4 regions of the Bacillus spongicola genome follow, and region 1 is predicted to be linked to each of the others. Evidence: riboswitches for the same ligand, from Rfam matches in the RefSeq annotation. Region 1 holds a riboswitch; each other region holds the start of a gene.
What was found. A riboswitch is a leader RNA that binds a small molecule or an ion and turns the genes downstream of it on or off. The one in region 1 is predicted to bind cyclic di-GMP.

Region 1 (8,259 bases):
GGATTTCTCCCACATATTAAGGATATCCGGATCAAAATTAGGGTTTTATATGGATTAGCCAAGGTGTTAAATATTCAAAAAGAATACCAAGAGTCTTTGGATTATAGTCTAGAAGGGATTCAACTATGCATAAACTATGAATCTTTCTATCTATTTGGCGAATTGAACTATCAATGTGGAGATAGCTTAGTCATGCTAAATAGGGAAGAAAGTGGGGTGAACTATTTAAAAAATGCTTCCTGTATCTTTGAAGTAACCAAAAAAGAGAAATACGTTGAACTGGTACAAAACGAGATGATGAGATTAGGGGTAGGGGAAGAATAATGTCGAAAAACATTTGAATTATTCTCATTGTTATAAAATTAGTGATTAAGCAGGGAAAAAGACGAATTTTAAGACAGAACGGTGCTGGATTATGGCTAAACCAGAATAAATAAAATTTGAAAATTTGGTAAATTAGTTTATAGGTTTAGTAGGTCCTCTTATTCCATAGAAAAGATGGACCAGTTTGCTGTCCCCTTATAGGCATAAGTCGAAAAATGGTCTATTTCGAATGGGAATAGGTGAGCTGGTCTCCTGAATGGGTATTTAAATGAGGGACGAAAAATCACTATTATTATACAGGAGGAGATTTTTTTATGAAAAAAATATTATTAGCACTAACGATTGTTTTTGTATCATTTGCAGGAGGAAGTATTTTGGATCAAAGCAACAATCAGGATTACGCTGCTTATGCAGACAAAGGCGTTCAAACGCAAGAAGATATTGGTTTACCGAATCAGCATTAAAGTCTAAGTGAAAATGGGTGGTAAAGGAAGGTCAAAAAGTTTTACTTTAAGGAATCCAATGGAATAACAACAAGAAAAAGCAGGTGTTGAGTAACGTAATCTCAATGCCCGCTTTTTTTATAGGCTCTTTTCGTATTACTTGTTGCTATTGGCACAAAGAAAAAAAGGTAGTAAGGTTTTTTCGACAGATCTCTTATTTTTTATCTAGAAATGGAGAAGTCTTCATGAGGAAAAGAACATGAAGTCATACAAATCATGGATATATTCCTATTCGAAAAGCCACAATCTTTGCGAAAACAGCCTTTTTATAAGAATGGATTTATTATAAAGTGATTGTCGTGTTGAACTTCAGTTGACTCATGCTTTTTTGTTCTTCACTCATTATGAAGAAATAGTTCTTTATATTCATCTTTCTTCTTACAGATTTAATATATGGAGGAAGGAGAAAAAATGAAGCTGAAAACTAAAGAAACATTAGAATCTATTTGCTTAACTTTGATTATTTCGATGAAGGTTGAACCAATAAATAATTAAATTATCATGCATATATATAACCAGTTCAAGGGGGAGAGGAAGGTTTTTCGTGACCTTAGAATTAGTTAAAAAAAGCAAGAGGGGGGGTCGTTCAACGCGGTTTTTTTCCTTTTGTTTCAAATAATAATTATCATTAAACATATTATTCCTATCAGAATAATTATATATAAAAAAGAAAGAATAATCTGAAAATGAAACTATAATCGCCCACTATTCCCTTTTAACGGCGTATTAGACGATTCCCCTTGAATCTATCACGATGATAATATGATGAACAAGGAGGAGATATTATGAAAAATAAAAAAATGAAATCGCTTATTACAGCTGTCACATTAAGTTCAGCACTAGTCGCTTCAAGTGGTGCGGCATCGGCAAATGGAAGTGATGCAGAGTGGAAAGTAAATTCAGAAGCAAAAATACACTGGAAGGATTCAGAATTTTCAAAGAAAACTCCATCTTTTATCAAAGGCAATGTTTCTTCAGCAAAGATCCAGACCGAAAAGGACGTTATTAAGTTTTTTAAAGCGAATAAAAGGACATTTGGTTTAAATCCTGCGACGGATTTGCTTTTCATTGGAAAAGAGACAGACGAGTTAGGTATGACCCATTATACATACCAGCCTACTATCCAAAAAACCCCTATTGATCAGTCTAAAGTTGTTTTACATGTAGATGAAGCGGGAAATCTCGTGGCCGTGAATGGAGAATTTCACCCAAATGCACCAACGAAAGTCAAGCAATCAAAAAAAATAAAGAAAACCAAAGCGGTTGAAAAGGCATGGGATCACATAAAGGTAGATCGGAATGAAGCGAATACACAGTTGGATACGCCAACGGGAGAGTTAAGCTCATTAACAGAAAAAGAAGAGCTAGTGGTTCTTGCAGAAGAAGGTAATTACACACTTGCCTATCGTATTGAGCTTCAGTTTACCAATCCTTACCCTGCAAATTGGAATATTTGGGTGAATGCTGAAAGTGGGGAGGTAATCAAAGCAAATAATGAGGTACATGAAGCGACCGGAACCGGAACAGGGGTTTTAGGAGATTCAAAGACTTTAAATACTTATTTCTATAATAATACGTACTATCTGTATGATGTTACCAAGCCAATGAATGGAGTCATCCAGACCTTAGATAACTACAATGGAACAACAAGTAGCTTGCCGGGGTATTATATGACAGATTCAGGAAATACGTTTTACAGTGAAAGACAAAAAGCCGGTGTAGATGCCCATTATTATGCTGGACAAGTATTCGATTATTTCTATGACACATTTGGCCGTGATAGTTATGATAATAATGGTGGCGATATAACATCAACGGTTCATTATGGTAGTAATTATAATAACGCGGCATGGGTTGGGAATCAAATGATCTATGGTGATGGCGATGGAAATACGTTCACTTATCTATCAGGTGGGAAGGACATTGTAGCCCACGAATTAACACATGCTGTCACAAGTACAGAAGCAAACCTAGTCTATGAAAATCAGCCGGGGGCATTAAACGAATCTTTTTCTGATGTGTTCGGTTATTTCCTAGATTCAGAGGATTGGTTGATGGGAGAGGACGTATATACTCCGGGAATCTCAGGAGATGCACTTCGAAGTATGTCAAATCCGACGCAGTACAATCAGCCTGCGCATATGAATAACTTTCAAAACTTACCGAATACTCGTGAAGGCGATTGGGGCGGAGTTCATATTAATAGTGGCATTCCGAATAAAGCTGCCTATAATACAATCAATTCTATCGGTAAAGCGAAGGCTGAAAAGATTTATTACCGTGCACTTACCGTCTATTTAACACCTAATAGTCAATTTTCAGATGCTCGTCAAGCACTTATCCAATCGGCACAAGATTTGTATGATTCGAGTACAGCCAATTCAGTCGCAACAGCTTGGGATAGTGTTGGAGTTTTTTAGAAGGCTGTTTTCGCAAAGATTGTGGCTTTTCGAATAAAAAGGAATCCCTTGACTTGTATGATTTCGTGCTCTTTTCCTAATGAAAAATTCTTCATTTCTAGATAAAGAAGAAAAAATCAATCGAAAAAACCCTACTACCTGTTTTTTCTTTGTGTCAAGAGCAACATTGTATACGAAAAGAGCCTTTTAAAAAAGATAATTTTGTGAGGATAGGCTCATAAAACGAAGAGTAATTACTACCTGTTTATCGCTGTGCTAGCATCAACTATATATGTTCATTGGTATGGGCTGTCCATTTAGTCGCTTTTCGGCTAGTGGACACTCTTTTTTTTGCCGCATTATTCGGTGGAACACCAGGTCAAATGAAGTATTTGCAATCTGGAGCAATTCTTGTTGGCACGACGATTCTAGTCATTCTTCTAGCTAAAAAACGAATTAAAGGAATTCCAGCTAGTCTTGTTCCATTAATAGGCGCTAGTCTTTTTGCGGTTGCCTTATAAGAAGTCGGTTGGTTAATAGACATTGAATTTATCGGGAAGCTACCGAATTCATTGCCAATGATACAAATACCCATTCTTGATTCAGGAATAATGGTGAGTCTCATTCCATTCGCTTTAGCGATTGCTGTACTTGGCATCGAATCACTTCTAACCTCAGTGGTAATGGATAAAGAAACAGGAACTAAGCCTAAGCATAACAGCAATAAGGAGCTAATTGGTAATGTGATGAGTGGTCTTTTGGGGGGCTGGCAGGTGCCGGCGCAACAGTTCGCTCAATTGTCAATTTACAAAGTGGAGGGAAAACGGCTTTATCAGCCTGTTTCCATAGCGTATTTTTAGTTTTGAGTCTAGTTGGAACCGGTGGACTTATTGCCTTTGTTCCACAAGCTGTTTTAGCGGGGATACTTATCTATACGGACTTTACGATGTTTGATTGGGAGACGGTTAAAAAAGGAAGAACCCTTTTGCTAGATGAAGTGATCGTCATAGCGACAACGATGGTTTTAACAGTAGTTGTTGATTTGATGGTGGCTGTTGCGGTTGGTGTCGTCTTGACCTATGTATTCGATTTTGTGAAAAAGTCATCTAAAGCGGTTCAGTAAAGGTCGATTCAATCGTGAATGACGACAGCTCTACTTCTTGAAAAAATTAGAGAGACATTTGAATAAGGTGAGAAGTGATTCTTTTAGTGATAAATCTTCTAAACAAGCGTGTAATTGTTGTATAATAATGTAGAGTAAAGCGAGAGTTCCTTTCCAAAGTATGGTGTTTACTTTAGTCTAAAACCAAGAGAATGAAGAAGAAAAGTCACGTATGAGTGATAGTAAGATAAAGTTGAAAGCGAGTGGAGCAATATGGGCCGTAAATGGAATAATATTAAAGAGAAAAAAGCGTCAAAGGATGCGAATACAAGTCGTATATACGCAAAATTCGGAAGAGAAATCTATGTTGCAGCCAAGCAAGGAGAACCTGATCCAGAATCGAATCAAGCACTCAAAGTAGTTCTAGAACGTGCCAAAACATACAGTGTACCCAAAGCCATTATCGACCGTGCAATCGAAAAAGCAAAGGGTGGTTCAGAGGAAAGTTATGATACCCTTCGTTATGAAGGCTTTGGACCGAACGGATCAATGGTCATCGTTGACGCTCTTACAAATAATGTGAATCGTACAGCATCAGATGTCCGTGCTGCTTTTGGTAAAAATGGTGGAAATATGGGGGTAAGTGGTTCGGTTGCCTATATGTTTGATGCTACTGCTGTTATCGGCCTGGAGGCTAAAACAGCAGATGATGTACTTGAAATATTAATGGACGGGGATGTAGACGCTCGTGACATTATTGAAGAAGAGGAAGCTGTCATCATTTACGCCGAACCGGATCAATTTCATGCTGTGCAAGCTGCCATGAAAAATAATGGTGTAACCGAATTTACCGTAGCTGAGCTAACGATGCTAGCCCAAAATGACGTTACTCTTGATGCAGACGCTCAAGAGCAATTTGAGAAAATGATTGATGCGATCGAGGATCTTGAGGATGTACAACAAGTGTATCATAACGTCGATCTAGGAGAATAAGTTAAGAAAGCAGACCTTGTCTTTCAACAAGAGGTCTGTTTTTTTATAACCTATTTAGGATTGGGTTGTATTCTAGTAAAAGGCAGCTTCCGCAAAGGTTGTTGCTTTTGGAATTAGTCCATAAATCTCGTAAGCAATCGACTTTGGGGGATTTATTGTATCAATTCTAAACCTGAGGAATATCGCCTCATAGGGTTTAGAGAGACTGTAGTTATGATAGGAGAAGATATTTCTAAACAGTCAAAAATTATTGCGTATTTCGACCTACTCCCGTATGCTGAAGGTAGTTAAATAGATGGTGATGGGCAAACTTGTCGAAAGGCAGGGACGCAAAGATATGGGTCGTCGATGAGTGCTAAACTCATACCGATCGCCAATCTGCGAAACCTCCCATCCCTCATTTCGTAGATGGAGGGATTTTTTATGAAGAGAGTCGTTATTTTGTTTTGTTTTTTAGTGTATACTTTGCTTTCACCTCTTGCTTATTCTCCGGTTCGTGCGGAATTAGAAAGTCCTTTTTCGCAGATTAATACCTACCAAATTTACTATAATACCCCCACAGATGAGATTCTCGAAAATATGAAGGATTATGATTTAGTGATTGTTGAGCCTCATGAGTTTACTGTTGATCAAATCCAACAATTGAAAGACAGTGGTACGATGGTGCTCGGATATATTAATACAATGGAAGCGGATGAATGGAATATTGAGTTTATGAATCAGCTTCACCAGGATGATTTCTATTATGAAGTCGACAAAAGAGTATTTTATCCTGAGTGGAACTCATATTTAATGGATATATCGTCCCCTCATTATCAAGAGTTATTGCAGCAAGAGATTAACAATCAAATCATACAAAAAGGATTTGATGGAATTTTTCTTGATACGGTTGGAGATATCGACAATGAATTTTTGGACCAGCCTGATGTGTTAGAAGCACAAAGAGCAGGTATGGTTTCGTTTTTGAAAACGGTAAAGGAAAAGTATCCTCAACTCCCTTTATTACAGAATTGGGGATTTGACACATTGAAAGAAGCGACAGCCCCATATGTCGATGGAATCTTGTGGGAGAATTTTGATCAAAATGTGATTGCAAATGACGAATGGGCCCAAAATACCATTCAGACATTAAGAGAAATGAAGCAAGAATATCCGCTTGAGGTGTTTACGGTCTCCTTTTCAGAAGGAGAATGGAGTAAAGCATTTGCTGAGGAAAAAGGATTTGTTCATTACTATGAACCCGAAAGTTTTGATGAATTTACTTGGAATGATTTTGCCACATCTCCAACTATTTCTTCAGAAAATGGTTTGGCGCAAATTAGAGAGTACCAAGTATACTAAGGAGCTCCCAAAGAGTGGATTTTGCAAGATATGAAGAACTTTGATTTAGTCATAGTGGATCCGTATCATTATTCCAAGGAACAAGTAGAACATATTCAATCGGCTGGAACCAAGGTAATTGGATACATCAGTACAACAGAAGTCGGAGGCTGGAATTCTTCTCTGTTAGCGCAGTTTGAGGAAGATGATTTTATTTGGAGAAATGGAGAAAAGGTAACGTATAGCTGGGATGCGTATTTAATGGATCTTACTTCACGACATTATCAAGAAATAATGAAACAAGAAGTAGACACTCAGATTCATCAAAAAGGGTTTGACGGCATACTTCTAGACTCTATCGGAAATCTTGAACAGGAATTTACGGATGAAGCGAGAACAAATCAGGAAGATGCGCTTGTTTCCTTTATCAATAATATCAAGAAGGATAAGGTGCTCATCCAAAATGGTGCATTTGATGTTCTTTCAACCAAAACGGTCCCCTATATCGACGGGGTCTTATGGGCTTTTTTTGAGAAAAATAAAATTCAACGGAGTTCATGGTCCCAAACTACTGTAAATCAACTAATTGAATTACGTTCTATTCATCAAATCTCTGTCTTCACAATCTCGTTAAAAGAGGAAGCAACCCAACAATATTCAGATGATCTTGGTTTCACCCACTACCATGATCATAATAGATTTATGAAATGGTAAAGCTGTTTTTTTCGCTATTTAGACATTGCGATATAGATAGACGACAGGGAACTTTTTGAATCCTTTTAAACCAGAAGCCTATAAAATGAATTTTCCATTCATTTTATAGGCTTCAACCACTAGTTATCCAAATAAGTATAGTTTGGAAATAAAGATTGATAATTTGGAATAAAGCTTGAACAAACATCCTGTTGAACTATTGGCGGGATGTTTTTAATTTTTAATCGGTCCAGGTTCTTGAATAATAGCTAACAATGATAAATAATGTGTGCAAAGACTTGTATAAAGAAATAGATAATTTTTATTGAGGTGATAAGCATATATGGAATTACCAACTAAAATGGGACTGAATGCTGAGGGTTATATTATTAATCCAACAGCGAAAGAAAATGTTCAAAAACAATTTAAACCAGTTATAAATGCAGTTATAGACTTATTAAGACAATTGTTGAAGGAAAACTTACACAGTATATATGTGTACGGAAGTATTGGTAGGGGTGAAGCAAAATAAGGTATTTCTGATTTGGATTTAACTGTTATTGTACATTTCCCACTACCATTTGGTGAGATAAATAAGCTAGATAACGAAACGAATCATTTACTAAATCATTTTAAAACTGTAGTAAAAGTTGATTACGATTTGGGAGGTTTAAAGGAGGTCCTAGCTGAAGAAAATCTGTACGAATGGGGATTTTGGCTTCGTCATATGTGTACTTGTCTTTATGGAGAGGATTTATCTCAATGCTTTGAGCAAATGAAACCAAATGAAAAAATTAGTTCAGCGTTAAATAAAGACCTACTTCCATTAATCAGTAGCTATCGAAAGGAGCTCTTAACCGAAAAAGTGTCTAAATCTAAAAAGAGATCGATGTTAAAGCGACTGATAAGGGGAGTATACCTAACA
Region 2 (8,259 bases), on a different contig from region 1:
TTGCATATGATGTGTTAAATGAAAAAACTCGTGAGCAATGATAAGTTGAATATGTTTATCATGATAGGCAAATCCTCTAAGCAGAAAGCAATAGTGGGATTCTACTGGTGATATGTAGTCGTGCATAAAAGGGAAAAGTGGTGCGCAAATCATCGGAAGTGGTGCACAAAAGGGAGAAAGTCGTGCGCAAAAAGGAAAGATAAATCCCCTATAGGTAAAAAATTCCTTGTAATTTGGCAGGGTGTAAATCGAATGCTTTTTTTCTTCAACAATTGTCAGCGATATTTAAAGTCTTACTCATAATCTTGTTCATAGATGCTGTTGTAATCATTAAAAACTCTATAGATACTTCATAGTTTTTTTAAGGATCTTTTCGTATGAATTTCGTTCGAAAATAGTCTAAATGATGCTCCGGGACCTCTCCTTTTAATGGATTATATTAAGTTGAGAAAACAGCCTAGAAAAATGAAATTTCTTTTTGTTATAAACGTCTAATTAGTAGAACTAAATAAAGAGGAGAATGGTATGGATAGGGAGGAGAAAATTTCGGAGTGGTTTCACTTATACAGTGATGACGTCTATCATTTCCTGTTATATCGAATGGGAACTACTGAGGTGGAGGACTTAGTACAGGAGGTATTTATTAAGGCAATAAAAGGGATAGATTATTTTAATGGTAATTCTAGTCCGAAAACATGGCTCTTCACCATAGCGCGAAATGTAGCGGTAGATGAAATGAGAAAAAGAAAATGGAAGAAGTGGACTTCTTTCGATTCTATTCAGGAGCCAAGTGATACTAACACTCCAGAAACAATATGGAGCAAAAATGAGAGTCAAAATGAAATCTATCAGGCTATCATTTCTTTGAAACCGACGTATCGAGATGTGGTGATTTTACGCGGAATTAAGGATTTATCCGTCTCTGAAACGGCTTCAGTTCTCAAATGGAACGAAAATAAGGTAAGAATAACGTATCATCGAGCAAAGATTTTATTAAGGAAGGAATTAGGAGGTAGAGAAGATGAAGCATATTGAGAAACACAATGATGAGATTGACGCTCGTTTAAAATCGTTGCCATTGCAAAGTCTCAGTACAGAAAAGAAACAGCTTATGGATGCACAATTACAAAATACTGTAGTTTCCTATGATGGATTGAGTTTGAAGAAAAGGCTTGTAAGAAGATTTGCTTTCTCTTTATTAAGCTTAATCCTGTTATCCTTTCTTTTGTTTGCCGTCTATGCGTCGTTTTATCATTTGAGTATATTTAAAGAAGGAAACGAACAAATTTTCTTGGTCAAAAGAAATGTTCCAAACATTGATAAAGGAGAAATCGTGAAAATCATTGATACTCCACATGAACGTACTTTGGTTCAGGATATTCTTGAAAGACAACGCTGGTCTAATAATAATGGGTTAGTTATCGGAATGGATTTTATCATGAATGAATATGAAATCTCTATCCATCAAAATCAGACTTTGTCGATTTATCGATATCAAGCAAGTCAAGAAAAAGTAGCCAGATTGTACGGGGAGGAGGCACGACAGTTCTATTACTTGATTACAGGAGGGGCATTGGAAGCGGAAGTTGGATTGTATTAAAAATCGTCTGTCTTCTACTAAATTCTTACTAAGTCAATTAGCTAGGACAGTTTTTTGAGGATAGGCTGAAGAATTTTTCATTAGGAAAAGAGCACGAAGTCATACAAGTCAAAGGATTCCTTCTTATTCAAAAAGCCACAATCTTTGCGAAAACAGCCTATTTAAAAGAAAACTAAAGTTCAACCTTTAAACTGACAAATTTTTCTACCGATGACTTTCGCTTGTAACTAGGACAAATAGTCGAGACTGCTATAAACCTATAGTAGTATCAACTTTTATAGTAGGGAAAGCAGAATCGTCAGTAGTGCGGATGCGAAAATTGTTGAAAATTAACTAGTTATGTCAAACGAAATTCTAGTATGCTAGAACACTTGCTATTTGAAAATCTATCTGTTATCCTTATTAGTAATTATTTTTGTTCGGTAGATATGGGAAGAAAATGATACTTTTCGCCTGGATATCATTTAGAGCAAGAATAGTAATACATTGTGTGTAACACGCACTAGGAGGCAACAAATATGGAAAACGGTAAAGTAAAATGGTTTAATGCAGAAAAAGGATTCGGCTTCATCGAAGTTGAAGGTGGAGAAGACGTATTCGTACATTTCTCAGCTATCCAAGGCGAAGGTTTCAAAACTCTTGAAGAAGGTCAAGAAGTATCTTTCGAAGTAGAACAAGGCGCACGCGGACCACAAGCTGCTAACGTTCAAAAAGCATAATTAGCCTTTGCAAAAACAGACTCCTATTTAAGGAGTCTGTTTTATTTTTAAGTAGAAATTAAAGAGTTGATAGAAGAAGGGAGGTACTAAGTGCCTCCCTCTTTTTTTATGTACTCTTCTACTCAATATGGAATTGATCAACAATTGAACGTAATTCTTGAGCCATTGCGGTCAACGTTTGGGTGGAAGAGCTGATTTGTTCCATAGAAGAAGTCATTTCTTCTTGACTTGCTGACACTTGAACAGTAGAGGCTGCCGTTTCCCTCACCATTTGGGCCATGCCTTGTGTGTGCCGAGCGACTGTTTCAGATTCTGAGGCAATTTGGTCAATAGAGAAAAGGATAGTCTTAAAATTATCTGTGAATAAAGTGAATACCTTTGAAATATTGGTGAATGTCTCGGCTGTTTGATGGACAACATTTAAGCCACGATCAACGGCATGTGAAGACGAGTTAACCGAAGAGCTGACAGTGCTTATTTCATTCGTAACGGTATGAAGGATGCTTGCGATTTCACCAGAAGAATTTTTGGCTTGCTCGGCTAATCGGCGGACTTCATCAGCCACGACAGCAAATCCCTTCCCATGCTCTCCTGCACGAGCAGCCTCGATTGCTGCGTTTAGTGCGAGAAGATTCGTTTGTTCAGAAATTTCTTCAATTTGACGTGTGACAACCGCAATATTTTGTGAGTGATGTTCTAGGTTGTCCATTATCTTTTCTGTATCTTTTATGGTGGTTGGTATACTATACATTTCTGTTGACACTTGTTGGACGGATTGATGTCCACTCTCGACTTGTTGCTTCGATTCAATGGAATAGGAATTTGTTTCATTGATCTTCTCTTTTATTTGCTGGATTGTTTCGTTAGTCGATAGAATCGTTGAATGATTTGCGTCTGAAAGCTTTGTTTGTGCTTCTGCACTTGAAGAAATATCTTGAATGTTAACCATGATATTGTCAGCGACTACTGTATTTTCTTCAGCACTTGCCATCAGCTCTTCTGACGATTGTAATAGTTTATCAGAGGAATTTTGGATGGTTTTTGTAATGATATGGAAATGACTAGTCATTTCATTAAAAATTATTTTCATTTGCCCGATTTCGTCATTTGAGTGAACCGGAAGCCAGACCGTTAAATCCCCTTCTTTAAAACGATTCATTCCGGACGTTAGCTGATTAAACGGTCTCAAGATATAGTAGGTAACGGGAATGATGATAATGAATGTTAGGATAACTACAATAATGGTTATAAGTATTAGCGTTTTGAAAATATTCGTAGCAGGCTGCATAATATCGTGTAGGTAACTCCCCACTCCTAGAACCCAACCGTTCGGAAGCTCCTTGAAGGCAATCACCTTCTTGCCGCCATCCCAATCATATTCAATAAATCCTGTCTTCTTAGTTACCATCTCTTCAACAAAGCTGTGTTGAATTAAACTGGTTCCGATTGTATCAGGATTAGGGTGATGAATAACATTTCCGGCTTCATCTAATATAAATGCATATCCAGTCATCCCATTTGGTTCGTAGTATTTTTCTTTTATGCCGCTAACGAGCTTTGCGATAGTGGTTTGATTTTCATTGCCTGAATTTATCGTTTCAGTGTAATTGGATAGGGTGTCTGCTTGTAAGCCCACCATATAGTTTAGGTCTGTAAATGTTAAGTCCTTTATGCCGCCATAGGTTTGTTTGTAGCTAATCCAGGTCGTGATGATAAGCGGAATGACGGTAAAAAATAAAACTAGTAAAATGATCTTTCTTCTAAATTTTAAATTCATAAAAAATTTCATGCGGACCACCAATAAAATAGAAAAAAATGCCTATAGGAATGAAGGCAACACAGTAAATGTGAAGCAGCTGGCTGGCGTTCCAATTAGAGTAGCCCCTATAGCTTTGCGTCCCAACCTTTCGATTGGTTTGCCCTTAAAATGTAAATGTAGGGGTATTTTAACATATAAAATTTTTTTGCCTGATTATTAGAATATTCTTTTTGTTTGATTCAAGCTATATGTGTCTATTTGCTAAAACCATGTAAGTGAAAAGATAGAATTTCCACGATATAACGCGAAATTTTTGTTTTTTTATAAAAAATTCTGAACATCTGCCTGAATATCAGCTAAAATAAAGATAACATCAATATCGCTGGAGAATTGGGGGAGTTTAAGGTGAAGAAATTCAAAAAGCTTCGAATCAACATGAGCATAAGGAAGAAAATTATAACGGGATTTATTATTATTTTATTTTTAATGCTAGTCGGAAATGCTTTCAATCTTATGCAAATGAATCGAGTGAGTACGTCGGTCAATTCAATGACGGAAAATGAATTTCCTGCAATTGAATCAGTCCTAGAAATTAAGGGGGCGCATGAATTAACCTATGGTATTTTACTTGAATATACAAATGCATTACGAGCCAATCATAATGTAGATATGAAGAAATTTTCAGGACAATTAGAAGAAAATAAGAAGCGTTTTGATGAGTTATATGATCATTATCAACAATATATTGATAATGAGAAAGAACAGCAATTATTTTCTAATCTTACCGCGCATCGAGATAAGTCGATTACAATTGTAGATCAGGTTCTTAACCAAGGGGAATATAACATGATTACGATTAATCGCTTACAACAAGAAGCGCAAATCACCATCACGAGCATTGAAGCAAATATCGCCAAAATTGTTGAAATCAATGAAAACTCAATCGTTTCTTCAAAGGAAGCAGTTTCAACAAGTTTTCAACAAGCGAGAACCAATACGATGTTCTTTATGGTTTTAGCCACCATAGCTGGAATTGTTATTGTCATTATCATGACAAGACTCATTGCTACGCCGATTAGAAGAGTGACTAGAGTATTGAAGGAAGTAGCTGCTGGAAATTTGGCAGTGGATAAAATAAATATTAAAAATCGTGACGAAATTGGAGAGATGGTGACCTCCTTAAATCGAATGGTTGAAGATTTAAATGGAACCATTTCGACGGTTCGTTCAGCTACTCACCAAGTGGCAGCTTCAGGAGAAGAATTTAATGCGAGTGCGGATCAAACCGTGAAAGCTACCGATCATCTGTCAGCATTAGCTCAAAATTCAGCTGCAGGAGCCGAGCAACAGTTACAAAGCATCAATGATGTCTCGGTTGCAGTGAATCAATTGTCAACAGGTATCAATGAGATCGCTTCAAAAGCTTCTGAGATGTCTCAGCGTACTGAAGAATCGATACGATCTACTCAAAAAGGCTCAGCTAATGTTGAAAATGTAGTAAAGCAAATGAATTTAATTTCAAAAAATGTCGATGACACGTCACAAATCATCGAGATATTAGGTGTGAAGTCTTCGGAGATTGGGAGTATAACAGAGGTCATTACAACCATTGCGGATCAAACGAATTTGCTCGCCCTAAATGCAGCGATTGAAGCGGCGAGAGCAGGGGAGCATGGGAAAGGTTTTGCCGTTGTTGCGGATGAGGTAAGAAAATTAGCAGAAGGTTCACGTAATGCAGCGGAAAAGATCACAAATATGATTGAAAATATTCAAGCTGAGACGAAAAAGGCCATTTTGTCCATGAATGCTGGGACAGAACAGGTGGAACACGGTATTACTTTTTCAAAACAAGTAGATCAGGCTTTTGCACTTATCGATCATTCCATCACAGATGTTTCAACAAGAGTAGAGGAGGTATCTGCAGCCGTTTTGCAAATGACAATGGTAAGCGAGCATATTGTTGATTCAATTAATAATGTGAAAGAAATAGCTGAGACAAGCGTTCAAGCGAGTCAAGAAAGCTCGGCCGGAAGTCAAGAACAGCTTGCGGCTATGGAAGAAATTTCTTCATCTGCACATTCTTTATCTGATTTAGCTGAAGAGTTGCAACAAACGATTGATGTTTTTCAGATGAGACAAAAAACTCAGCATTAATGCTGAGTTTTTTTGTAGGAATCTATTCGTTTATTTCATGGGATTAGAATACGATTAAGCAATCAAACCAGAGAAAGTAAAATTGGAAGGAAGAGTGGGTTTTCCTGAAATGTTCCATATGAGAGAGAGTATATTCACCATCACAAAAGCTTTTTAGGATATCGAATAGTTTAGCTCATAATAATGTCATAAATTTGAAAAATATTGAATTTTCTGCTGAAACTGAATGGGAAATTTGGTATATTGTATTTGGTACAAAGATTACAATATTTCTTTCTTGTTTATGATCAAAATAAGAAGGAACTGATACAGGGTGATTTTCCGTAAAGGATGGCAGAAATTGAAACCTTTCCGTCGATCATACGTATCTATAGTTGTAGTGAACATCCTAAAGGGGGACAGGTAAGTGAAAAGAACAGTAGAAATTGTTTTATCCGTTATTGGGGTAATTACCAGTGTATTAATGGCTTTTGCGGGGGGGTTTTTTGCTCTTTTATTGCAAAACGAACAGGTTCTTGCCGACATAGAAGCTGAGTTCACAACAGACCCAGATTTGGCAGATGTGAACCCAACTCAATTTATTGAAATGATTGGGGGTGCTGGTTGGGTTATCGTTGCAGCTGGGGTCATTGGACTTGTAATAGGACTTATTGCGATTTTTAGTTTAAAAGGCAATAAAAAACCTAAATTGGCTGGAATTTTGTTGATTATCGGAGCGGTCATCATTGCTCTGATGACCTTACTCTTTGGTTGGTTACCAGCGCTTTTATTCTTGATTGCTGGTATTATGAGTTTGGTGCGTAAGCCAAAACAAGATGTGTATTAAATCATCGCGATATTGATGATTTTTCTGCTCGATGACATATTTGATATGAAATTTAGTTAGAAATTATCTTAAGAAAGGATGGGAGTTCATTGGAATTCCCATCCTTTCTGTTTAAATTAGGCTGTTTTCTCAAGACTCATTTCGTATACTTTGTAGCTCTTGACACAAAGAAAAAACAGGCAGTAGGTTTTTTAAATTGATTTCTTCCTTTTTATCTAGAAATGAAGAATTTTTCAATAGGAAAGGCTGTTTTCTCAAAGGTTGTTGCTTGTCGAATCAGTCTATAAACTGTTAGGTAGCTTTGCTTTGGGGTCCTTTTCGTCTGTTTTTTGTTGAATATAAACAACAAAATGAAGGATGGAATCTAAAATTAGGTGAAATAGCAACAATGTATACGTATAGAGCCTTAAAAAAATGTTAATGAGGAATACAGAGAAGCATCTTGTCCTGTTAAATAAGTATATAAATACTATTGCGACTTTATTAAATAGAAAAGGTTTCTTATCGTTGAGGATGCACTTCACATTTTTCAAATCCGCTATTTTTAAATGCAAAAAAGTGAGCAGTCATATAAAGTGCTACATAAATAAAGAAGGAATAAAAACTATTCCATTTAAGGGGCTGATAGAAGGCTATCCATTCTAAAAAAGGTTCGCCAATAAAAGCTGCTCCTCCTCCCCATATAACTGCTTTCAGAAACGGATGAACACCCTTTTTTACCTGTAAAAAGAATAATAAACTGACTGGGACGACTGTAATATCCCATGGGATGCATTCAGGAGTGAAAGGGGCTAAGGGGTAACGGTAATACCATGCTCCGGTCGCGATTCCTATGTAATCCATTATTGAAGCAATCACTATCACGAAAAAAGTCCCGTATAAAAGTCGAGCATACTCTAATTTAGGTTTTAGGTAGTACCAAACAATCCAAGGGAAGATCGTAATCGCAATCAACAGCCACCACATCGGAGTGAATAGAACATAATCAAACCAAGCTTCATGAGTTAACTGGTAGTTGTGCACTCTGTTTTGAGTGATTTCAATTAATTTTTGTTCATAATCAGAAAGAGGATTCATAACAAGCTCCTTATTACTAATTTCTCTTAAATCTATTATGCCACCCTTTATTAATTTCCATCAAAGTGTATATTAATGACTTTTTTTAGGGATAAATAATGTTGATTAAATTGACTATATATGA
Region 3 (8,259 bases), on a different contig from region 1:
GGGACGTATGCCAAGTAAACAACTATTATAAGATTTTCACAGCGACGAATTACCCCAATACTCACAAAATGCAAAAAATAGGACATACTATTAAGAAGCGACGCAAGTAAAAATAACCTCTAGCCATGTGAATTACTTCCCACGGCTGAACAAGAAAAAAGACGAGAATTCTCGTCTTTTTTTAAGCTGTTTTTGCAAACATAATTGCATTACGATAAAATATTTTCCCTCTTTTTCTATAATATCGTGGACTTGGCTGGTGAAGTCGTGCACAAAGCGGAAAGTTGTGCATAAATCGAAAAAGTGTTTTTTCGATCTAGCTCCAAACAATTTCCTTAGCACATATTCTCCATTTTACAAATATTACTATTAATTTTGTGGGAAAAAGTCGAATATCTAATACTTTTATTCATGCTTTTCTTTTATAATAAAGAAAGAGAAGAAATCGGATATCAATGAAAGTAGTGGTGATCATCATGTTTCGTGGTTTTTATACAGTAGCGTCTGGGATGCTTGCTCATCAACGCAAAACAGAAATGCTTTCTAATAATTTAGCCAATGCCAATACTCCAGGATACAAATCAGATCAATCGGCTATGAGGGCTTTTCCTGAAATGCTACTTCAACGGATGAGTGCTGACCAGCTTCCGACTGAAAATGGCTTGCGTATTCCAGGAGCTAATTCATTGAAAACAGGACTAAATACGGGCGTTTATATGCAAGAGGCTATTCCTTTGTATTTGCAAGGAGATATAAGGCAGACGAATAAATCAACGGATCTTGCGCTTGTTGACCAAGGCCCAGGTATGTCACTCTTTACAGTTCAACTTCCAGATGGCGGGATCAACTACACGCGGAACGGGAATTTTTCTCTCGATCATGATGGAAATCTAGTGACTGGCGGAGGACTCTTTGTTTTAGATGAAAAGGGTGAGAAAATTACGCTCCAATCAGAGGAATTTACTGTTTTGGCGAATGGAACTATTACGCAAAACAATACAGAAGTTGCGAAGCTTGGAATTTCCTACGCTGAAAACCCACTTATTTTGAAAAAAGAAGGTGGCGGCATTTATAGTATCGAAGAAAATAATCTCCCCCAAGCCACTGAAAATGCCTCAGTGCAACAAGGGTTTCTAGAAGGCTCTAACGTAGACGAGGGTCGAACGATGACCGATATGCTGAGCGCTTACCGAGCCTTTGAAGCAAATCAAAAAGTATTGCAAGCCTATGATCGAAGCATGGAAAAGGCAGTGAATGAAGTAGGACGCGTAAACTAAAGGGGGGATAAGTAGTGAATCGAACGATGATTACGGCAACGAATACGTTAAATCAGCTCCAAAAACAGATGGATATCATCTCGAATAATGTAGCCAATGTGGATACAAATGGCTTCAAACGAAGAGATGCGTCTTTTACAGAGTTACTCTCACAGCAGTTTGCAACGCAGGCGAACCTCTCCCAAGAAGCGGGTAGACACACCCCTGTTGGTGTTCGGCAAGGCACAGGGGCAAAATTAGGAGCAGTGCAACTAGTTCTCACTCAAGGAGCGTTGCAAAACACCGGACGAGAATTAGACTTTTCATTTTCTCAGAAAAATCAATTTTTGAAAATACTATCGCAAGTAAATGGGGAAGAGGAAATAGCTTATACTCGAAACGGAGCACTCTACTTATCACCCTCAGGTGGAGAAATGCTTTTAGTTGACGCAAACGGAAATCCAGTGTTAAATCAAAATGATGAGATTATTTCTCTTCCTAGTGACAGTACCTCATTCGTTTTAGAGGACGGAGGAAGACTGACGGTAGAAACCCCAAGAGGTGAAGAAATAATTGAACTTGGGGTAGTCGCGGTACAACAGCCACAATATTTAGAGCAAAAAGGAAATAATTTATATGGTTTGCCAACTACACTTGAAGTGAATCAAGACAAAGTTCTAACTGATTTAATCGGTGCACAACGAGAGAGCATCGGGTTACAACAGGGATTCCTTGAGAAGTCTAATGTCGATTTATCGAAGGAAATGACTGATTTGATTACCGTTCAGCGTTCATTCCAATTTCAAACAAAATCAATATCCATTGCTGACCAAATGATGGGACTCGTGAATGGTATTCGTTAAAAGGAGACAAGAACGATGACAGAGAAAAATATCAAACAAAAAGCGACAACACGAGAAGAGCTGAAAGAGAATAAGAAGCCCAAAAAATCCGTCCGTATTCGCTTAATTCCAATTTGGCTACGGGTAATTATTGTTACACTTTTAGTCACCGCTAGTCTTGCGGGTGGGCTAATGGTCGGGTATGGTTATTTGGGTGATGGAAAACCAACCGACGTTTTCCATAAATCCACTTGGACACATATCGGAGAAATCGTAACTAGTGATAAGCAAGAGGATATTTAAGAAAAGCACAAGGAACCTGAAGGTAGAATTTTAATATTCCTACCTAAGAAAGCTTTTTTTCATTTGCCAATTTTTTAGAAAGTTGTTTTCGCAAAGATTATGGCTTTTCGAATAAGGACATACCCCTTGATTTGTATAAGTTCGTTCTCTTTTTCTAATGAAAATTTCTCCACTTATAGATAAAAAGTAAGAAATCAGTCGAAAAAACCTTACTGCCTGTTTTTTCTTTGTGCTAGGAGCAACAAAGTTTACGAAATGAGCCTTTTGAAAAAAAAACTTTCGAATTAGATACTTCCACCATCAACTAAATCCTATAGCAACAATGTAAACGACAAGAGTCCTGAATAATGTCGCTTATTGCATCTTTTTTTGTTTTCTACGAAAATTACGGTAAACTAAAAGTAAGATGTCATTTTTCTTGATTACTTCTGACACGCATGAAGAACGATACATAGCTGATTAATAGGCATCCATTTGCAAAAAACGCACCAAAATATAGGAGGTTCCCCATGTTAGATATTCAACAAATAAAAGAAATTATTCCTCATCGTTATCCTTTTTTACTAGTGGATCGAATTACAGAAATCGAAGAAGGCGTAAAAGCGATCGGTTTAAAAAATGTAACCGCGAATGAAGAGTTTTTCAATGGACATTTTCCTGAGTATCCTGTGATGCCAGGTGTGCTGATTGTTGAAGCATTGGCTCAAGTTGGCGCAGTAGCGATGCTGAAAAAAGAGGAAAACAAAGGAAGACTCGCGTTTTTCACAGGTATTGATAACTGCCGATTTAAACGTCAAGTTAAACCAGGCGATCAACTACGTCTAGAAGTCGAAATGGTTCGTGTTCGAGGTAGTATCGGCAAAGGAAAAGGTATTGCAACGGTAGATGGAGAGCTTGTTTGTGAAACAGAAATCATGTTTGCGCTTGGAGAAAAACAAGCATAATCTGTTCTTAATATAAGGATATCCCACGTTTCAGACAATACGAAAAGATTTCCTGAAGTCTGCATATACGCTGTTGTATGAACTGCTTAGTCGACCAACACCCCATACCAATACGTCCAAATGTAAAAAGCTATGCTTTTTACATTTTTTTTATGCAATTCTTGAAGCGTTTTGGGAAAGCTAACAAAAGACCACTACACTGGTCGAGATAATAAGCAGATCGAAAGGAGATAATACAATATGAATAAAAAGTTATGGTCCATCTTAGGTGCTTCTGCACTAGCTGCAATGCTAATGATAGGGTGTGGAACTGATCAAGAACCGCCACCTGAAGATGATACGTTAATCGAAGAAGATCTTGATCTCAATGAAGAAGTTGATGATTTTGGGGATCAAGAATTGAACGAAGATACGAATGTTGAAGACGGAATGGACTTAGATCCAGCTCAAGACAAAAATACGCCAGAAGAAGAAATTCTGGAAGACCCGAAAGATATGGAAGACGAAGATCGTAAAGACGAATAGCAGCAACTAAGGCGGGGAATTCCTCGCCTTAGTTTTTTTTTCTGCTCGAATAATATAGCGCTCTTTCGTGGAAGACAGAGCTGCAAAAGGGTAGCAGGTAGATAAAGTGAGCATTTCATTTGGACTAGTTGGCAACGTGACACTGAGGTCATCTTCCTTAACAATGAACGTCTCTATAATCACATACTCGAATGTTCCGCTCGTCATTTCTACCAATAATGTATCTCCTATCGATAATTTGCCTAAACCTTTAAAAACCGTATCACGATGTCCCGCTAAAAAAATATTATCTTGTTGTCCGGGCAATTTAGTTGAGGATAAATGTCCAACACCTTTTTCTAAATCGATTTCATCGGTTCCCTCAACGATTGGAAGTTCTTTGTTTAAAACAGGAAGTTTTAGAAGGCCCACGATAGCCCCTTGAGTAAACTGGTATCTAGGAATGGGGTTCTCTTCATCCGCAAGCTGTTTCGTTTTAGACGAGAACTCAGCCTTCGATAAGGAATGTTTAGCTTCTTCAAGTGCGGCATTCGTTTGTTGATGTTGCGATAAAATAGAAAACAGGGCATAAAGAAAGAAACATGCTCCAAGAAAACAGAGAACAAGACCACTCCATCGCAACATGTTAAGCTTTCTCCTCTCTTTTATAGCGCATTAATCTAGTAAACTGCATAAATTCTCTCTTTGTTAATCCACTCCTAACAGCATCAGAAAGCAAAGATAACCACACTTTGTCTAAATAATTTCCCTCATGAACTTCTTCTGTTTTTATGAATTCATCGATTGGTATCCTTAGCGCATCAGCTATTTGTTTAAGGATCTTTAGCGAAGGGTTTTTTTGAAGTCCTCTCTCAATCGAACTAATATAGGATTTAGAAACGTTTGCATTTAATGATAGCTCATTGATGGAGATTCCTCGCTCTTCTCTTATTTCTCTGATTTTTTCTCCAATCATAAAATAACTCCTTTATATCATTATACGTTCATTATATAGAACAAAAGAGGCGATTAAAAGGGGATTTTAGTTTGTTTTTGAAAGAAAAGAAAAAAATGTTCGTTATATAGAAAAAATGCCTTTTATTCTCTCTGTTTGTACTTTATAATAGAATTATAATTCATTAAAAAGAACAAACGAGTGACATTTTTCCTGTTACTAAATGCATAGCTCGAATTATCTATCCAGTACAAGAAACAAATATATAGGATAAGCTCATCCTCCCTCGAACAGCCTTAGCCTAATATTTTCTTATCTAGCTCTTGTTAACAATTCTTTTGTAAGGCTCAATTCATAAACTTTGTTGCTTTTCGTATCAGTTTATCATCGATGATAGTACTTTGTTTCGGCTATCATTTCGTCTGTTTTTGATGGTAATCAAGAGTGAAATGGAGAATTTAGTGAGCCAGTTAGAAATAAAGGTACACCTAGCCCAGAATCAACAAGGAAAAATTGGCAGTATAAGAAAATATTAAAATGATGGGGTGCATGTAATGTATAAAAAAATGTGTTCACGTTGTTATCGTCCTTCCTTCAGTGCGACAGAGTTTGGTGACTGGCACTGCCCTACTTGCGGTCAAAACCTCACGAATAGTCCTTTCTTTAACGCGAATAGCTCCTTAGAAAAGCAATCAAGTTACATCCCAGCTACAAAAAAATTAGAAGCGTACCGAAAGCAGATGAAAAAAAGTTTGTAATACTCGACAAAATTAGCTACAGACTATGGAATTATGAAGAATTTCACCTATGGAAGGAGGGAAAATGTCACTATATAGCAAATATTGGTGATAAAAAATTCTGAAAATAAAGATTCGATAGACAAATTGTTACAAAAAATGGGAGGACACGTCTGTATAATGAGGAATATAGCAAATAACTACATCAGTTTAAAGGCAAACTCATTTAAAGATGAGGACGCAAAGCCACAGATCTACTGCTTATAACAAAATAAGCTATGATGGCTGGGTTGCCTGAAATACATCAGTATTTTAGGGGGAAGAATAATGGGGAAAATTGAACTGGATCTGGAGTGGATCCAACTAGTGAAAGAAGCTCTAGAAAGTGGAATTTCAAAAAATGAGATAAGAGAATTTTTGAAAACAAAGAAAATACCCACATCAAATGAAATGAGTCGAAATATTACAAAAAGTCTTGCATAATCTGCAAGACTTTATTTTTGTTCATTTCGCCATTTATTAAATTCGATAAATTCTTTGAATTGCTCTTTTGTGATACCAGAAGAAATAGCTTCTTGAGCAATATCTACCCAATCTGGATCGAGTGCATTGGTTTGTTTTGAATCAAATAATATTGACTCAATGGAGACATGAAGTGCAGACGAAATTTTTTCTAAAAATTGAACAGAAGGATTCTGCTGTAAATTACGCTCAAGCGCACTTAAATAAGATTTTGCGACGCCAGCTCGATCGGCTAGCTCAGTCATCGACATTTTTCTCTCCAGTCGCAATTGTTTTACACGTTCTCCAATCATAATCGACACCTCGTGATAAGTAGTAAACTACATTTATTAATAAAGTAACATATGTTAGCTATAGAGAACAAGTTCTCGTGAAAACATTTATAGGATTATTACTATTGTCCACTTGAATTAGACGTTAGTTTTGGTTTTAGTTTGATTTTTTTTCGAAAGGTTTCAATTAAGGGAGCACCTTCAAGACCTTGCTCAATCAGTTCATTTAGAAGTAATTCGGAGTAGTCTTTTGGTATTTTTTTAAGATGACCTTCCATCAACACACTAATCTTCCCATCAAGCTGCTTAATTCCGCGAATATGTATAAAGAAGGAAGCATAGTCGTTCTGAGGGTGAGTAATGACGACACGAATTTCTGTATCATCGGTGGTTTGTTGAATTTCTCGAAAGTAATCGTAATATTGACGAGAGGCAAAGGCTTCAACGAGCCACGTGCCTTTCAGATCTTCTTTATTAATAATTAGCCCATCTTCGATATCAATCGTCACAATTTCCTCTTGATCTATAATTTGAAAGGTAATAATTTTAAACGTTTTCATCGAATTCCTCCTTGGACATCATTCTAATCGGCTGCTTTCGCATTTGCTCAGTTTCCTTGACATCACTATACTACGGGTCCTCTTTTCGTATGATCTGAAGGGTGGATTTTAAAAAATGAACGATTTTCATACAGAATTTCTTCTTAAAGCAACAATTAAGAAGAATAGAGCCTTCTAATAAAAATTATATCATAGTAAAATCTGGAACACACATCTGAAAAAATTTTAAATTTGTTGGTTTGCTGAAATTTTACTAGAAAATGAATGAAAACTATTGAATTCCCCTAGCTGAATTCGGTAGTTAATGATGTAATTTTAAAAAGGAAGGAAGGAATCATCCATTTTACGTGCACCCACCTTCTCGATACAATGTGGTTAGAAGGGAGGGAGAGAATGATTAATCAAGTAACACTGGTCGGTCGACTGACAAAAGATCCAGTCCTAAAGCAAACCCGTGACGGTAAATCGGTATTAAATGTGACATTAGCTGTGAATCGCCACTACCGGAACGCTGCAGGTGAATTTGAAACGGATTTTGTTCTATGTACGCTCTGGAACAAAACGGCAGAAAACACCGCCGTCTATTGTGTGAAAGGATCGGTGGTCGGTATTATCGGAAAAATTCAAACGAGATACTACGAAAACACCGAAGGCAAACGAATTTACATGACCGAAGTATTCGGCGAAAGTGTTAAATTTTTAGGCCAAAAAACGCAACAAACGGCAGAAAATACCCATTTTACACCAGCAGAAGCTATTTTACCATAAGGAGGACCGCATCAGTGAGCAATCAAAACGAATTGAAAAAAATAGAACTACTTGTTGGTGAGCTAATTCTCAAACTAGGTCAAGCACGCTCGGAAATAGTCCAACTCCAAGAAAAAGTGTCCATCCTCGAGAAAAATACACTCACAGCATACTCAACTCTACCATTGACTCCAGTCGTAAAAGAAAATCAACTGTCCTCTTAACTTCCTCTATGCCCTCGTAATAGAGAGAAAAACATCTACCTCGTTTTAACCCTCGTCAAACTCCCCGTTGAGCCGGCTCCCCAACCGGCTCTTTTTTTGTGGATATTTATTGAGAAAACATTTTATTAGATGCTAAGAATTCGATTGATTATTGAGGCTGTTTTCGCAAAGATTGTGGCTTTTCGAATAGGAATATATTCCATGATTTGTATGACTTCGTGCTCTTTTCCTCATGAAAAATTCTCCATTTCTAGATAAAAGGTAAGAAATCAGTCGAAAAAACCTTACTGCCTGTTTTTTCTTTGTGCCAATAGCAACAAAGGATACGAAAAGAGCCATTATTAAAGGCTCCCCGTAAACGGGAAGCCTTCCAAACTAATGCTTATTTCAATG
Region 4 (8,259 bases), on a different contig from region 1:
TTTCAGACCGCTGCGTAAAGGCCGATAATCGCTTTTTCTCTTCCTCGCGCCACTGCTTTTTGGTGAACAAAAAGAACCACAGTGTCCGGTACAAATCCATTCCTTCAATCGAAGCATCTTGCAAAGACGTCCACTTCAAGGAACGTTCTTTTAAAAATTTCATAAACGGATCAAACGCAAATGGCATAGCCGTAACGGACATTTGATAAACGCTGTCATACAATTCATCTAAAATAAATGAAAAAACAGACGTACCCCGTTTTGAAAAAATGGCCCCCTCTTTCTTAGCAAGCCATTCATATAATGTTTCATAGAGAAACACCGACACAAATAACTGATACAACGGCTTCCACTCTCGTTCCATCGGCGCGTCTTTCATAAATTTTCGGTGCAAGCTTTGGACGTTCATATCCAGCATAAATGAATTTTGCAGCCAGCTTTCTTTATCGACTTCGGCTAGTAGTGATTGGAAATAGTCATACCAGTTTTGTGGCGTTTGCCCCCGTAAGACGTCTCGCTGCAACAGCGAACTCGCCGTTTTCAACGCAGGGTGGAGATTCGTCAACTCGGCGGCTTTCTTCACTTCCGGAACGACCGAATCCTCGCCTTTCCAGGATTTAACCCACTCAGAAACCGAATTCACGCGCTGAAAAATCGTGAAAAAAACCGCCATACGGTGTCGACACCAGCCTGTTTCTGGACAAGAGCACCGACTCAATAACGGAAAATCTAAATCTAATTTAACCGACACAGGTGTCACATCTTGAACCTGCGCAGAAATCGTACTATCGAGCGTCTTCACATTGTACACGAGCTTTTGCCGGTGTAATAATAAACCTTTTTGAACCATTTTCAAATGAGCTGATTCCTTCGGGGTAAGCTCTTTTTTAATATCTTCACCAGAAGCCATTATTTTCTCAGTTAATTCTTCAAGTTTAGAAGACAAACGAACGCCTCCTTTTCGAGTTATCCTTCTAAAAATCCATATTCTTTCATTATAACCGAAAATGCCGGATTGTAGTTGTCAGAAATCCAAACAGAAAGAGTTAAGGAACAAAGATGTGTGCAACTTACCATATGTTTTAGGAAGAGAGGGTGTGCTAGGTGGTAGGAGGGATAAACTGTGGAAGTCGTGCATAACCGAGAAAAGATGTGCATATCGGGCACAAAGTCGTGCATACATCACGAAGATGTGCATTAGTCAGTCAAAGTAGAGCATCCCCCGCCTCCGCCAACCCATAAAAAAAGAGCCCTAACGCTCGAGGCTCTTAAACAGTTTATCTTTCAACTAATCCAAAAAGAATATTCTTCATGATTAAATATCGATTCATCTCTTTCAGTTCCTTCACCTTTACTTGTGAGGGATGAAGGGGGGTGATGATGGGCGATTGATCCCCGGCTATAGCTTTTTTGTTTGGGAGGAAGAGGTCGCCTTTTTCGATACCGTCTTTTACTTCCATTAGGTTGTTGACTTCGAGACCTTTTGTGACGTGTATTTTCATCGTGGAGCCATTTGGACGGATGCCCCAGACGAAATAGTCTAGTCCGTTCATTTCGACACTTTTCTTCGGAAGGACGTTGACGTCGGTTGCTTCAGCGGTGATGATGTCGACGCTGACATGATAGCCAGGCCAAAGGGTTTCCGCTTCTTCAACAGGGATTTCTACGTCTTCATCAGTCTCCGTATCCTCGTCAGCATCAAGATCTTCAGATTCCCCGTCACTATCAGAGAATTCATTCACTTCCTCTTCTTCCGGTGTCAGCAGAATGGAGTAAGGGTAGCGACTTTCGGTCATGGAGTCCGGTTCTTGAGCTGGATAGGTTTCAATTTCACTGACCGCCCCGTCGAAAGATTCCTTAAGGACGAGAGAGGTGACAACTGTTTTCATGGCTGGCTTCACGGTAGCGGTTTCGGCTTCTGAAAGTGTACCGGTAATCATCGTGCTATCGGATTTTATGGTGATAAAAGGGTTGTCCAATGAGTAGGAGATCTCTCCTACAATGCCAGCTACTTTGCTTTCAACCGTTCCACCGGATTGTTCATTTTTCAAATCAATCAGTTCATCTTTATACTTCAATGACTGTGCCTCAAGTAAGTCGAGCTTCACTTCCGCAGCGGCGATGTCAGCATCGAGGCTGTACTCGATTTGAAGCTTACTTGCTTTTTCTTCGCTATGATCTTCTTCCCCCGTGGAGTTGAAGCTTGGTAGTGAGCGCGAGGTAGATTTTAAATTAGAAATATATGTTTTAACACTTTTAATTTCAACATCTACTACGTCTTTTTGACGCTCTACTTCTGCCACCTCTTCGTCTAGTTCATCCGAATCGTAAGCGAAAAGTGGTGTGCCGACCTCGATTGTGTCGCCTTCTTCGACGAAAATCTCAGAGAACGAGCGATTTTCGTCAATAGTTACATAGAATTCATCCAATGGGACGACAACCCCCTCCGACTTTAGCACATCGCGCAAAGTGGAAGTACCCACATAATCCCAATCGGCAATGTAACTTATTTTCGGAATGGATGAGAGATTCCGTTGAATGAAAAAGACATTCAGGGTGATCAATAAAATGCTAAATAATAAGAGTAGGTTCTTTTTTTTCATCATGGTCACAGCCTTTTACAATATACTCGTAAAGTCGATGTATTCTAATAGTGTGGATGCACCCCAAAATAACAGGTGAATGAAACAAATATAAAATAGGAGTAGGGCAGGTCTTCGTTCCGTGAGCAGGGATAATCCACGGAATTGCAAGTAGATGGCCCATCCTTTAAATAACGAAATTGCCCCGGCGAAATAGATAATTGCTTTTAGATTTGTTATTTCTTCCGCGATTACACCGAGTGAAAAGGGAGAATAATACCATTCCACATTTAAGGTGAACACCAGAACTAAATACATCACACGTTCAATTAAAAGTGGGAGAAACGAAATCATTCCGACAATAAATAGTTTGTGAAAGCTCTCTTCCGAAATGCTCCAAAAAAAGATCGTCGGCAAGAATAGATAGAAGAGTGAGAAGAAGATTCCTGCTAGTAAACTACCGAGTAAAAAATATACATGTTGGGCGGTTAGTTCACCTAAGGTGTTGGTGACAATATGCGGAGCTAAAATATTTGTTCCTATTCCAAAGCTTGCATTCACAGTGAAAATGAGTCCGCTAAAAAGAATAAGTAGGAACATCTTCGCCCAAGGCCATTTGATCGCCTCCACCATCCCTAATTGATAAAAAGAAGTAGACGGCTGGCGCAGATTTTTCCAAAAGTTAAATTTAAATTTCATGTATGTTATCCTCCAATGAGCAGAATCCTCTCTTTATTCTACAGCATTCGCAGGTGACTTTTCCATAAAATGTAGAAATAACTCAAAATAATAAAAGCATCGGAAATTTCCGATGCTCAACGGGCTTCAATCATTATAAAATGTATGGTAAGTAAGTAACACCGATAATAAATAAAGTGGTAATAACAAAGATACTAATGTACATCACTCGAGTATTCCTTGATTTTCTTACTTTAATTTCTTCAGGTGTATAAAATTTCAAGTCTCTCATCCTCCTTGGATTTCGATAGCTGGCTAGCATAGTCTAAAAGACCTTAGCTCCTTAAGCTTTGCGCCATTACCTTTAAGCAATTCTGCCATTTTCGTTCCACCTACCTATTTTAACTACGAAATTATGAAAATAAAATAGGTAAATAGTAATTTGTTGAAAAACGTCGAATACTATTCCTGGAAATAGATAGAATATTTGGTATGAAGTAATTGTAAAATAAAGGGTTACGTTTTGAGTGGTAAAATGGTACTATTATAGTTGTGAAGTAGGTACATAATTACTAAGGATAAGGAGGATTGAATGACCAAGTTTTTTATTTGCATTGAATCAAACCAGAAACCGATAAAAATCAGTAAACAGTCCAGCTACAGGATTATGGTTGACGGTAGGTTAAATTCAGATGGTTCCATCACGATTCATTCTCACTCCAGCTTGGCTTTAGCTTTACAAAGCACACTTCTCTGTTCGCTGCCTTCAAAGAATCTACCATCACATCCCACCACTATGCTAATACTCCCAGTTACCGAAGGAAGTACAAAAGTCAGCGTCTGGTCTAGTAATCTCGCGGAACCGTTGATGATCATTCATATTTCTGAGATGAAAGTCACAGTCGAGCCGCATCCTTCTTTAACGAAACGTATCAATCAAGAGCTTGCCTACAGACTAGTCGCTTCCTTCCTTGTCAGACAAAATAAGCAACAAGCTACCTACCTGATTAACCCTCAATCTAGCAGAAGAAGAAGGGAAAAAAACTCACAACTTAAGTCATTAAGTAGAAAATTGCCAGAAGATCAATAAATTGTCATGAATATTAGTAGTTATTTGTAAATTAATAAGGCTGTTTTCGTAAAGATTGTCGCTTTTCGAATTAGCTATCATTTCGTGATGAAGAATGACTTCGGGCATCTTTTCACATCATTTTTAACCCGAAATGAGGTAAGAAAAGAGTGTCTCCATCTTTTTTGTATGCTAAAACAACAAAGTATGCGAGAAGAGCCTTTATAAAAAAACAATTGTAGATAATTGTAATTTAATTGTATAATATAAAAATCGAAGAGGTTTTTTACTGAGCCAAAATGGATATAGAGTAGTAGAATAATAATTAGGAGGGTTAGTTTTGCGTTCTTCAATGATAGACGATCAAAATAAACTAAAATATCTTTTAACAAAAGCGATGGATGAAGGAAATAATGGCAATATGGATACAGCAAAAATGATGGACTGGCTTAAACGTGAACTTGTAAGCACAACCCAATATCAAGAAGAAAAAGCGATATAGCTTTTTTGAATATAGATATAGAAAAAAGAACTTTTTCAACTGCTGATAGGGTTCTTTTTTGGATTTTCTTCTTCTTTCATAAGTATTTCTCTAGCGCGAAGTAGAAAAATCGAGTGATGTCACGAATTAATTCGCACTATTACATCGCACTAAAATATTGGGAAATCCTGCCGGCAAGAATCTCCAAAAAATCTTGGCTTAGTATAGGAAAGTACGTCTCCGTGTATTCTAATAGAAAAGCTGTTTTCGCCCCCTAAAAGGAATGTTCCATTGGCTCGGAAGTGCGATAACAACAATGTGTACGAAAAGATCCAATAAGAAAGAAGGGATGCTCTGTGAACCATTTTTATCAAAAACAACCACAAGTTAAAGACCCGATGAACAACGTTACGGAGAAGGTTGAGCGGTTCGAAGTCGCCTATAATCAAATTCATGATGAACTCGAGAAGTTGTCGACGAATAAGGATGCACATGGATTTGTTGACCTTCTCTATGATACAAAGCATCGATATGCGTCGATTCGCCATTATTTTGAGGATCTTAAAAGCTATGCGCGTTTACGAAATGCCCTCGTGCATGAGAAAACGAAACGAGATTATTATATCGCAGACCCGCACGAAGAGGTCGTCACACGAATTGAGGAAATTGCTGCATTCTTGCAGTCGCCACCGAACGCCACTCAACTTGCTTCGTCTCCGGTAAAGCTCTATGATACAGACGAGTTGGTAACCGATGTGCTAACAGATATGCTTCAACACTCCTTTTCACAATTTCCGGTTTATCAGGACGGGAAATTTTCCTTTTTGATGACCGAGCGAGCGATCGTCAATTATGTAGCGGAGCAGTTAACGGACCAATCGGTTCACTTTAGAGACGAGAAGGTGACCGTTTTGAAAAAGTATGAACCTCAAAGCGTCGTCAAATTTGTTTCAGATAAGGTTAATGTGATCGATATTGAAACGATTTTTGAAGATAAGCAGAAAAAAAAGCAGAAGCTTGAGGCGATTATCGTCACGGAAAATGGGAAGAAGAGTGAAGCACCGTTAGGGATCATTACTTCATGGGATTTATTGAAGTTGGAAGACTGATAGTCAATACGCCTTCGATCATATGAACGAAGGCGTATTGACTATCAGTTTATAGACGGTGCATAGGGAAGTAAGAAATGATGGTGCAGAACGTCTGATAATTACCGATCATTTCGTACGGTGCTGCAATGGAGTGTCCTGTTTTTTACATGTAAACAACTATTAAAATAACCTCGCCTACTGCAACAATCAATCGAGATTGAGCAACAAAACTACCCCAAATCGAGCGGAAAACATGTATCTCCACTAGAAATGTTCATACAAGGAAAAAGTGATACACAAAACTTAAAAAGTCGTACATATTCACGGCCTGTTGCCCTTGTTGCGAGACTGGATTATTACGGCTGTTTTAGCAAAGCTTGTGGCTTTTCGTATAGGTTCCGCTTCTTTTAAATAGCTACACTACGGGTCATTTTTTCGTTTCAATTGGTAGTCTTGTTCAGAAAAATGAACGAATTTTATTCAGAATTTCTTCTTAAAGCAACAATCCATACGAAAAGAGCCATTATTAAAGGTTTAGATGCTTTTTCAATTCCTGCTGCACTATTTGTTGCTCTTCTTTCGCCACAATATAATAATAGATTTCTTTTTCGCCATTGCTGATCATCGCCCCTGAGCCTTCGAGTTGTCTCTGGTTGATGTTCTGGGTGGCGCTCTTGTAGTTCTGTTGAATATCGACCATTTCAGCGAGGGACAGATTGGTTTTCACGTTGTTTCCGATTGATTTGAAGATATCGCCGAAATTCCAAAGAGACGAGACGCTCGCTCCTTCTTTGATGATGGCTTGGATAATCTGTCGTTGTCTGGCTTGTCTTCCGAAATCGTTATTGGGATCATTTTTTCTCATTCGTGAAAATAGAAGGGCTTCTTCGCCGTTCAGCGTTAGTGTACCTTCGGTGAATGTCTTACCTTTGTAAGTAAAGTTCAACTCGTTTTGGACGGTTACGCCACCGACTGCATTGACGATATCTTCTAATCCTTCCATATTGATTTTTGCGTAATAGTCAATTGGAATATCGAGGAAGGCTTCCACGGTATCCAAAGACATGTCGATGCCCCCGTAGGCGTAAGCGTGGTTAATTTTGTCTTCAAAGTCTTTTCCGATGATTTCAGTACGGGTGTCTCGTGGGATACTGACCATTTTGGTGGAATTCTCCTGTGGATTTACGGTCACGACGATCATCGTATCGGAACGTCCTCTGTCCCCTTGTCGTTCATCAACTCCAAGCAATAGAACGGAAAAAGGCTGTTTCTTGTTAAGACTTAAATTTTCCTCACGTTTATCCGACTTTGCTCGTGCCTCATTTTCATTCATCGCCACCATCGTATTATTTAGTGAATGGTAAATGGAGTAGACATACGAACCAGCGGCTACGAATAGAAGAATCGATAGGAAACCGAATATTTTAATCCAACGTTTCTTTTTTTTATGCTTATCAGCTCTCAATTCTCTTCCCACCTTATGAAGATTTTTACTAGAATATAGTCTATTATACTCAAAAATGAAGAATATTAGTAGAATTTGTCAAAATGAACAGAAATAATGACCGTCTTCCATTATACTAGAATAGAAGTTTACGAAAGGGAGAGGGTATTTTGATAAAAAAATTTGCGAGTATCTTGCTAGTTATCCTAGTGATGAGCTCCTATGAAGTGAATAGTGTTGATGCGAGTATCAATCGAATCAGTGGTGAAAACCGCTATGATACAGCTGTAGAAATTTCGCGAGCAGGCTGGGACGATTCTAATACGGTTGTCTTGGCGAGCGGAGAAACTTTTCCTGACGCATTAGCAGGAGGGCCGTTGGCGTATATGCTTGAAGCACCAATATTACTGACGACGAAAAATAAATTACCGAGTGAAACATTGGAAGAATTGCAACGCTTAAATGTACAAGAGGTGTATCTCTTAGGCGGTAAAGCAGCCATTGCGGAATCGGTTGAGAATGAATTAGCAGAAATCGTTGGTGAAATCAACCGAATTGGCGGGGCTGACCGGTTTGAAACAGCGGCGCAAATTGCCAGCTACCTGCCGTCATCCAAAGCGGTCGTGGCTAATGGGAGAAACTTCCCGGACGCACTAGCTGTTGCCCCGTATGCGGCCAAACAGGGAATTCCGATTGTGTTAACCGATACAGCGACGTTACCTTCATCGACAAAAAAAGTAACGGATCAAAAAAGCAAAACCATTGTCGTTGGAAGCTATGGCGTGATTTCAGCGAAAGTGGAAGAGAAATTGCCTTCTCCAACTCGTTACGGTGGGGAAAATCGCTTTGAAACAGCGAAGAAGATCACCGAAGCCTTCCCAATGGGATCAACTCAAGCTTATGTGGCAACCGGA

Region 2: linked by a shared signal. The riboswitch ahead of U8D43_RS20915 (cache domain-containing protein) and the one ahead of U8D43_RS09685 (glycoside hydrolase family 191 protein) in region 1 are both predicted to bind cyclic di-GMP.
Region 3: linked by a shared signal. The riboswitch ahead of U8D43_RS10805 (anti-repressor SinI family protein) and the one ahead of U8D43_RS09685 (glycoside hydrolase family 191 protein) in region 1 are both predicted to bind cyclic di-GMP.
Region 4: linked by a shared signal. The riboswitch ahead of U8D43_RS10765 (hypothetical protein) and the one ahead of U8D43_RS09685 (glycoside hydrolase family 191 protein) in region 1 are both predicted to bind cyclic di-GMP.

What each region holds. Positions count from the first base shown of each region.
Region 1 covers NZ_JAYKTS010000011.1:103,093-111,351, forward strand. Annotated here, with positions in the region: gene U8D43_RS09655 (helix-turn-helix domain-containing protein) at 1-324, shown strand, start outside; gene U8D43_RS09660 (hypothetical protein) at 639-788, shown strand; gene U8D43_RS09665 (M4 family metallopeptidase) at 1,613-3,247, shown strand; gene U8D43_RS09670 (hypothetical protein) at 3,610-3,747, shown strand; partial or broken gene U8D43_RS09675 (SulP family inorganic anion transporter) at 3,805-4,349, shown strand; gene U8D43_RS09680 (YebC/PmpR family DNA-binding transcriptional regulator) at 4,602-5,321, shown strand; cyclic di-GMP riboswitch class I at 5,616-5,707, shown strand; gene U8D43_RS09685 (glycoside hydrolase family 191 protein) at 5,745-6,662, shown strand; gene U8D43_RS09690 (endo alpha-1,4 polygalactosaminidase) at 6,693-7,355, shown strand; gene U8D43_RS09695 (nucleotidyltransferase family protein) at 7,678-7,866, shown strand; gene U8D43_RS09700 (nucleotidyltransferase domain-containing protein) at 7,879-8,259, shown strand, end outside.
Region 2 covers NZ_JAYKTS010000006.1:166,094-174,352, forward strand. Annotated here, with positions in the region: gene U8D43_RS06630 (RNA polymerase sigma factor) at 526-1,035, shown strand; gene U8D43_RS06635 (hypothetical protein) at 1,022-1,600, shown strand; gene U8D43_RS06640 (cold-shock protein) at 2,119-2,319, shown strand; gene U8D43_RS20910 (methyl-accepting chemotaxis protein) at 2,438-3,028, opposite strand; partial or broken gene U8D43_RS20915 (cache domain-containing protein) at 3,395-4,108, opposite strand; cyclic di-GMP riboswitch class I at 4,168-4,250, opposite strand; partial or broken gene U8D43_RS20920 (HAMP domain-containing protein) at 4,514-5,272, shown strand; gene U8D43_RS20925 (methyl-accepting chemotaxis protein) at 5,267-6,232, shown strand; gene U8D43_RS06655 (DUF4064 domain-containing protein) at 6,639-7,058, shown strand; gene U8D43_RS06660 (CBO0543 family protein) at 7,560-8,135, opposite strand.
Region 3 covers NZ_JAYKTS010000013.1:101,168-109,426, reverse strand. Annotated here, with positions in the region: gene U8D43_RS10845 (rod shape-determining protein) at 1-31, shown strand, start outside; gene U8D43_RS10840 (flagellar hook-basal body protein) at 477-1,277, shown strand; gene U8D43_RS10835 (flagellar hook-basal body protein) at 1,292-2,119, shown strand; gene U8D43_RS10830 (DNA-directed RNA polymerase subunit beta) at 2,135-2,401, shown strand; gene fabZ (3-hydroxyacyl-ACP dehydratase FabZ) at 2,911-3,345, shown strand; gene U8D43_RS10820 (hypothetical protein) at 3,586-3,870, shown strand; gene srtD (class D sortase, LPxTATN-specific) at 3,877-4,494, opposite strand; gene U8D43_RS10810 (helix-turn-helix domain-containing protein) at 4,496-4,825, opposite strand; cyclic di-GMP riboswitch class I at 5,747-5,839, shown strand; gene U8D43_RS10805 (anti-repressor SinI family protein) at 5,869-6,024, shown strand; gene U8D43_RS10800 (helix-turn-helix domain-containing protein) at 6,036-6,356, opposite strand; gene U8D43_RS10795 (YwpF family protein) at 6,458-6,895, opposite strand; gene U8D43_RS10790 (single-stranded DNA-binding protein) at 7,289-7,663, shown strand; gene U8D43_RS10785 (hypothetical protein) at 7,678-7,866, shown strand; gene U8D43_RS10780 (DEAD/DEAH box helicase) at 8,249-8,259, opposite strand, start outside.
Region 4 covers NZ_JAYKTS010000013.1:89,428-97,686, reverse strand. Annotated here, with positions in the region: gene U8D43_RS10775 (SWIM zinc finger family protein) at 1-946, opposite strand, end outside; gene U8D43_RS10770 (efflux RND transporter periplasmic adaptor subunit) at 1,278-2,606, opposite strand; gene U8D43_RS10765 (hypothetical protein) at 2,619-3,281, opposite strand; cyclic di-GMP riboswitch class I at 3,564-3,649, opposite strand; gene U8D43_RS10760 (hypothetical protein) at 3,853-4,350, shown strand; gene U8D43_RS10755 (hypothetical protein) at 4,670-4,831, shown strand; gene U8D43_RS10750 (hypothetical protein) at 5,167-5,919, shown strand; gene U8D43_RS10745 (LCP family glycopolymer transferase) at 6,428-7,366, opposite strand; gene U8D43_RS10740 (cell wall-binding repeat-containing protein) at 7,516-8,259, shown strand, end outside.